Regions from separate parts of the Mycobacterium stomatepiae genome, predicted to be linked through region 1. Evidence: predicted binding sites of a transcription regulator. Region 1 holds the regulator's gene; the other holds the start of a gene.

What was found. The regulator LexA, encoded in region 1, represses DNA repair genes until DNA is damaged. The targets are predictions, from matches to a motif close to CGAACANNTGTTCG.
Region 2: a site for LexA is predicted at 1,605-1,618, ahead of ruvC (crossover junction endodeoxyribonuclease RuvC). Genes of this name have one in related genera too.

Annotation. Positions count from the first base shown of each region.
Region 1 covers NZ_AP022587.1:1,596,515-1,599,917, reverse strand. The annotation lists gene G6N54_RS07635 (LGFP repeat-containing protein) at 1-957, shown strand, start outside; gene lexA (transcriptional repressor LexA) at 977-1,678, opposite strand; gene G6N54_RS07625 (LysM peptidoglycan-binding domain-containing protein) at 1,972-2,466, shown strand; gene nrdR (transcriptional regulator NrdR) at 2,624-3,088, shown strand; gene G6N54_RS07615 (peroxynitrite isomerase) at 3,094-3,403, shown strand, end outside.
Region 2 covers NZ_AP022587.1:1,454,068-1,457,470, reverse strand. The annotation lists gene G6N54_RS06845 (DUF4247 domain-containing protein) at 1-365, opposite strand, end outside; gene G6N54_RS06840 (DUF2617 family protein) at 362-874, opposite strand; gene G6N54_RS06835 (DUF4178 domain-containing protein) at 884-1,495, opposite strand; gene ruvC (crossover junction endodeoxyribonuclease RuvC) at 1,656-2,237, shown strand; gene ruvA (Holliday junction branch migration protein RuvA) at 2,234-2,848, shown strand; gene ruvB (Holliday junction branch migration DNA helicase RuvB) at 2,845-3,403, shown strand, end outside.

The DNA of each region.
Region 1 (3,403 bases):
GTCGACGTCGGCGGTTATGACGATGCGGGCGAACCGCGCTGGGGACCCGACTACGCGGACAGCTCCACCGAACACCTGTCGTTCAGCGACGCCCACGCACCCGAGCACCGGGACGCCGCTGGTGTGCCGGTGGCTCGGTGGCCGCACGGACCCGAATCGGCCGACCTGGACGAGGACGGGGGCTATGGCGAGCCGGCGCGGCGCGTCTCCGAGGAGGAGTGGGACGAGTTAGCGGTCGACGAGCGGGATCCCGACTCGGTCGACACCGATTCCATCCCTGTGGTGTCGGCGGACGATCTGATCGAGGCCGGCTATGGCGATGAGTTCCCGGAAGCGGGCTACCCCGACGATGCCGACGTGCCTGAGGTCGCGTATCCGGAGGCCGTCGCGGAGGACGACTATGCCGATGCGGTCGCCGCCGGTTATCCGGAATTCCCCGACGAGGATGCCGCCTACGCGGAGGCGGGCTATCCCGGTGCCGACGAGGAGGGGGCGGCCTATCCCGAAGAAGAGCCGGAGGCCGCGTATCCCGATGTCGCCGTGGCGCATACCCCGCCGGACCTTGCCGGCGGCGCCGCGTCCGGTGCTGCCGCCGCGGGCGCTGCGGCTGCCGGTGGTGCCGCCGCGGGTGAGGCAGCATCCGGCCTGGCGGCGGCGCTCGGTGCCGCAGCCGGCCCCGCCCGCAGAGCTGGACGGCACGCGGCCGCGGACGCCGACGACGAAATGGACATCGCGTCGGCCGCGAGCTTCGGTGCGCTCGGCCCGGCCGGGCGCCCGACCATCCACCTGCCCCTGGAAGACCCGTACCAGATACCCGACGGCTATCCGATCAAGGCGAGCGCGCGCTTCGGGCTCTACTACACCCCGGACAGCGACCTGTACCACGACACGCTCGCCGAGATCTGGTTGTCCAGCGAGGAAGCCGCGCTGGTCAACGGCTTCGTGAAAGCCGACTGACGCGCCGCAGGTGCCGGCGCTATACCTTGCGGATCACCGTCACGACCTTGCCGAGCACGGTCGCGTCATTGCCGGGGATGGGATCGAACGCCGGGTTGTGCGGCATCAGCCACACCTGATCACCCGCACGCTTGAACGTTTTGACGGTGGCCTCGCCGTCCAGCATGGCGGCGACGATGTCGCCGTTGTCGGCGACGTTCTGCTGCCGTACCACGACCCAGTCGCCGTCGCAGATCGCGGCTTCGATCATCGAGTCGCCGACCACCTTGAGCAGAAACAGGGTGCCCTCGCCGACCAGCTCGCGGGGCAGCGGGAAGACGTCCTCGACGGCCTCCTCGGCCAGGATCGGTCCACCGGCCGCGATGCGCCCGAGCACCGGGACGAACGTGGGTTCCGGCAGGGCGTCGGAACCCACGACCTCGGTGGCCGGCGCGGCCGCCCTCGCATCATCGGCGCCGCGGACGTCGACGGCCCGCGGGCGGTTCGGGTCGCGGCGCAGGTACCCCTTGCGCTCGAGGGTGCGTAGTTGGTGAGCCACCGAAGAGGTCGACGTCAGGCCGACGGCGTCGCCGATCTCCCGGATGCTGGGCGGGTAGCCACGGCTGGTCACCGACTCGCGGATGACGTTCAAGATGGTGCGTTGCCGCTGGGTAAGCGATGAATCCACGGAATGCAGCGGGCCGTTGGAGCCGGTTGCCGAGGTGTCCTTGCTGTCGCTCATGGCACTGAATGTAGCCTCCCCGAACCCGAGAATCAAACATGTGTTCGACTGGCGTGTCGTGACGATGCATATGGAGGCTAAAGACCCTAGAACGGCTGAATCACACGTGTGTAACTTTTACGTAGACCGGGTATTCGCGGCGGCATGACAGTTCTGGCGACACCCCAGTTCTGTCGGTGGCGTGGTCTAGCGTTTTGCTCGTGCGACACGCTCCGCTCAAATGTTCGAATTTCGAACACACGAGCGATAGTGTCGAACACGCGAGCGAGGATTAGTTGACCGGAGGAACGCACATGACGCTCATGCACACAGTCTCACCGCGGACCAGCAACGTGCGGCGCCCGAGCCCGAGCGATGGGCTGGTCGCACGGCCTCGCTACGACCAGGAGCGCGTGCTGCGGTCGCGCCGGTCTGCCCAGTCACGGCCCGCCGGAGCGCCGATGTGCTACCGCGGCACCGGTGTCTCGATGTCGGACGCGCCGCATCGCAGCCGCCCGGTCAAGCTGGGGACGACGATCGGGCTAGCCCTGATGGCCGGAATCATCACCCTCTGGCTGGGCCTGGTCGCGAATCTCGGCCAGATCGCCAACGGCGACTCCGCTGCCGCTCCGGTGCCGGACCGGTTGTCCGTCGTGCAGGTCGAGCCGGGCGAGTCCCTTCAGGACCTCGCACACCGGGTCGCCCCGGAGGCACCGGCCCGCCAGGTCGCCGAGCGCATCCGCGAACTCAATAACCTGAGCTCGCCGGCGCTGGCCGCCGGCCAGACCCTGATTGCGCCGGTCGGCTGACCGCGCAACCGCGTGGTGCGAAAACCGCTGTACGCCAACGCTCCTCGGGGCCCCCATCGGCGGCAGCCCGCTTGTGACGGCTGCATTGGCCCGGCGGGGGAGCGCACGGGTACGCTCGGAGTGTTCCGCGAGATGCCGGCACAGCGAAGGAGCGGTCATGCATTGTCCGTTCTGCCGCCATCCCGACTCCCGGGTGATCGACTCCCGGGAAACCGATGAAGGCCAAGCCATTCGGCGCCGGCGGTCCTGCCCGGAGTGTGGGCGCCGCTTCACGACGGTAGAAACCGCGGTGCTGGCCGTCGTCAAGCGCAGCGGTGTCACCGAACCGTTCAGCCGCGAGAAGGTCATCAAGGGGGTGCGCCGCGCATGTCAGGGCCGTCAGGTCGACGAGGATGCGCTGAATCTGCTGGCCCAGCAGGTGGAAGACGCCGTGCGTGCCGCCGGCTCGCCGGAGGTGCCCAGCCATGAGGTCGGCCTGGCGATCCTCGGCCCGCTACGCGACCTGGACGAGGTGGCTTACTTGCGCTTCGCCTCGGTATATCGATCCTTTTCGTCTGCCGACGATTTCGAACGCGAGATCGCGGCGCTTCGCAAGCACCGCAAAGTATCGACACCGAGCTGACGCCTATGCCCGGCGACTTGCATCCTGACCTCGAGGCGCTCGCGCCGCTGCTCGGCACCTGGGCCGGCCGCGGTTCGGGCGAATACCCCACGATCCAGCCCTTCGAGTACCTCGAAGAGATTGTGTTTTCCCATGTGGGCAAACCGTTTCTGGCCTACGGGCAAAAAACGAAGGGGGCGGCCGACGGTAAGCCGATGCACGCCGAGACCGGCTACCTTCGAGTGCCGCAGCCCGGACATGTCGAGCTGGTGCTGGCTCACCCCAGTGGCGTCACCGAAATCGAGGTCGGCACCTATTCCGTGATTGGCGATCTGA
Region 2 (3,403 bases), 140 kb from region 1:
CCGGGGCCGAGGAAGACGTAGGACCCGTGGCTGTAACCGGCGCTGAGGCTTTCGACGCGAATGCTGCACGGGTGGCTGCCATCCGGGCCGACGGTCACGATGTTGTCGCTGTAGCGCAGGTACTCGGTGTTGTCGTTGTCGGCCCGAGCCTCGGGTTCCTGATAGTCGGCGAGCGCGTCGGCCACCTGATCGGGCGATCCGCTGCACAGGTATCGCGTGGCGTTGACGTCGCGAGCGTACTCGCGATAGTTGCTCGCGATATATCCGCCAATGTCCTTCTGCAGCAATACGATTCCGATGACCAAGGACACCACCGACGCCGCGGCGAGTCCGCCGCCGAGCCAGAACAGTTGTTTGCGGCTCACGGCCGCCACCGGCTCGCCGTGTGAACCACCACCCCGCCAGACCCCAGCGGACGCTGCGGGTACAGGTGCCACGTCTGCCAGCGCCAGCCGGGGCCGTCGGGTTCGGCGGCCAGCACGGTCAGTGCCGCATCATCACCGGGGAAGGTGCCGCCGAGCCAAGCGGTATCGGCTCGGCACCGCTCGCGCAGCTCACGCGCCAGTTGGCGAAACGTGGCCTCGTCGCGCGTGGTGGTGGCCGATTCCAGCGAATATCCGCAGGCTTCGGCACGCTCGGGCAGCTTGCCGGCCTCGCTGTCGGCGGTGCAGGACACCTGCTCGGAGAACGTGTGGGCAACGTGATCGACCGTGACGAGGTGGGAGGCGCCGAGCACCCCGAGCCGCAGCGCGCTGCCGTCGGGATGCCGCAGGGAATGACTGGCCAGCAGCGGTGGCGCAGGAGCGTTGAGTGCGAGCCGCAGCCTGCTCCCGGACACGTCGGCGGGAGCTACGGCGAGCTGATAGAGCGGCACCTCGCGGTCCTACGGGGAGCCCGGCGCGGGCGCCGGGTAGACGGTGAGCTCGCCCGGCGACGCCGGCTTGCCCGTCGAGATCTCCCAGGGCGTGCCGGGTGCCCAGCGCTCGAAGGAGAGCAGCACGGTCTGGTCGGCGTTGGCGCAGTCGACGAACTCCATCTCGCCGCCGGCCGGCAGGCCCGTCGTGCCCTCGGTCGTATACGAAGCGCGGCCGCGTTCCGACTCGTGAAACGCCATCCCGTCGACCAGGTACCGGTCCCCGGGCTGCAGCGTGATGTCCTTGCGGGTGACCCACATGACGAGCTCGAGGCGACCGTCGTCCTCCTCGACCGCGAACCACGTCGGCAGCTGGCCGCCCTCCAACAGGTGCTCCCACCACACGAACGGCCCCTCGCGGAACGTCACCGACCCGCGGACCACGTAGTCGATGCCGCCGTAACTGACGATGGCGCCGTGTCCCAGCTGCCGGGGCCCGAACTGCGGCATCGCGTCGAAGGACAGGGGGTCGCGGCGCCCGCGCGGCGCGGCCGCCGACTTAGGTCGCCGTGCCGCGATGACGAGCACGACGATGGACGCGATGAACAGCACCGCAGCCAGCACCACCAGCACTGTTCCCACGCAAACCCTCCCGTCGCCGCGGCGGTGGAGCGAACGTCGGCTTAAGTTAACAGCTTTTCCCGGGTCCGCGTGTCCTGTCCGGTGCCGTCGGACCCGACCGCTACGCTATCGAACAGCTGTTCGGGCCACCGTATTTGCAAGAAGTGGAGTTGGAGCTGCTATGCGCGTGATGGGCGTCGACCCCGGACTCACCCGATGCGGGCTGTCCGTGGTCGAAAGCGGGCGCGGCCGAAATATCGTCGCGCTGGACGTCGACGTGGTGCGTACCCCGTCGGATGCCGTGCTGTCCGCACGACTGCTGGCCATCAGCGACGCCGTCGAGTACTGGATGGACACGCATCGTCCCGACGTCGTCGCGATCGAGCGGGTGTTTGCCCAGCACAATGCGTCGACCGTGATGGGCACCGCGCAAGCCGGTGGCGTGGTCACGCTCGCGGCGGCCAAACGCGATATCGGCGTCTACTTCCATACCCCCAGCGAGGTCAAGGCCGCGGTCACCGGCAACGGCGCCGCCGACAAGGCTCAGGTCACCGCGATGGTCACCAGAATCCTTGAGTTGCAAGCCAAACCGACGCCGGCCGACGCCGCCGACGCGTTGGCGCTGGCGATCTGCCATTGCTGGCGAGCGCCGATGCTGGCCCGGATGGCGGCGGCCGAGGCGATGGCCGCCGAGGCGCGCCAGGCCTACCGGGCCAAGTTGGCGGCGAAGGCCAAGGCCACGAGGGCGGGAGCGGGCCGATGATCGCCTCGGTGCGCGGTGAGGTGCTAGAGGTGGCGCTCGACCATGTAGTGATCGAAGCCGCCGGAGTCGGCTACCGGGTGAACGCCACGCCGTCGACGCTGGCGACGTTGCGCACCGGCAGCGAAGCCCGCCTGATCACCGCGATGATCGTTCGCGAGGATTCGCAGACGCTGTACGGCTTTATCGACGGCGAGACACGCGACCTGTTCCTGACGCTGCTGTCGGTGTCGGGCGTCGGGCCGCGGCTGGCGATGGCGACCCTGGCCGTGCACGACGCCGCGGCGCTGCGTCAGGCCCTGGCCGACGGCGACGTCACGGCGCTGACCCGGGTGCCCGGGATCGGCAAGCGCGGCGCCGAGCGGATGGTTCTCGAGTTGCGCGACAAGATCTATGCGGCCGGCACGCCCGTGGCGGCGCCGGCGGGGGCGGGCATCAATGGCCACGCGGTGCGGGGCCCGGTGGTCGAGGCGCTGGTCGGCCTGGGCTTCGCGGCCAAGCAGGCCGAGGATGCCACCAACAACGTGCTGGCGGCCAGCCGCGAAAAGGGCGAGCAGGCAACGACTTCCGACGCGTTGCGGGCCGCGCTGTCGCTGCTCGGTAAGTCCAAATGAGCGACGACTCCGAGGACTACGCGGATCGCGACCTGTCGCCGGCGCTGACCGTCGGGGAGGGCGATATCGACGTCAGCCTGCGGCCCCGCTCGCTGCGGGAGTTCATCGGCCAGTCCCGGGTCCGCGAACAGCTGCAGCTGGTCCTCGAGGGCGCCAAAAATCGAGGCGGCACACCGGATCACATCCTGCTGTCCGGCCCTCCGGGATTGGGCAAGACGTCGCTGGCGATGATCATCGCCGCCGAACTCGGGTCCTCGCTGCGGGTGACCTCGGGGCCGGCGCTGGAGCGCGCCGGCGACCTGGCCGCGATGCTGTCAAATCTGGTCGAGCACGACGTGTTGTTCATCGACGAGATCCACCGCATCGCCCGGCCGGCCGAGGAGATGCTCTACCTCGCGATGGAGGACTTCCGGGTCGACGTCGTGGTGGGCAAAGGCCCTGGGGCAACGTCGATTCCGCTGGAGGTGGCGCCGTTCACGCTGGTCGGCGCGACCACCCGGTCCGGCGCGCTGACCGGGCCACTGCGCGACCGCTTCGGTTTCACCGCGCACATGG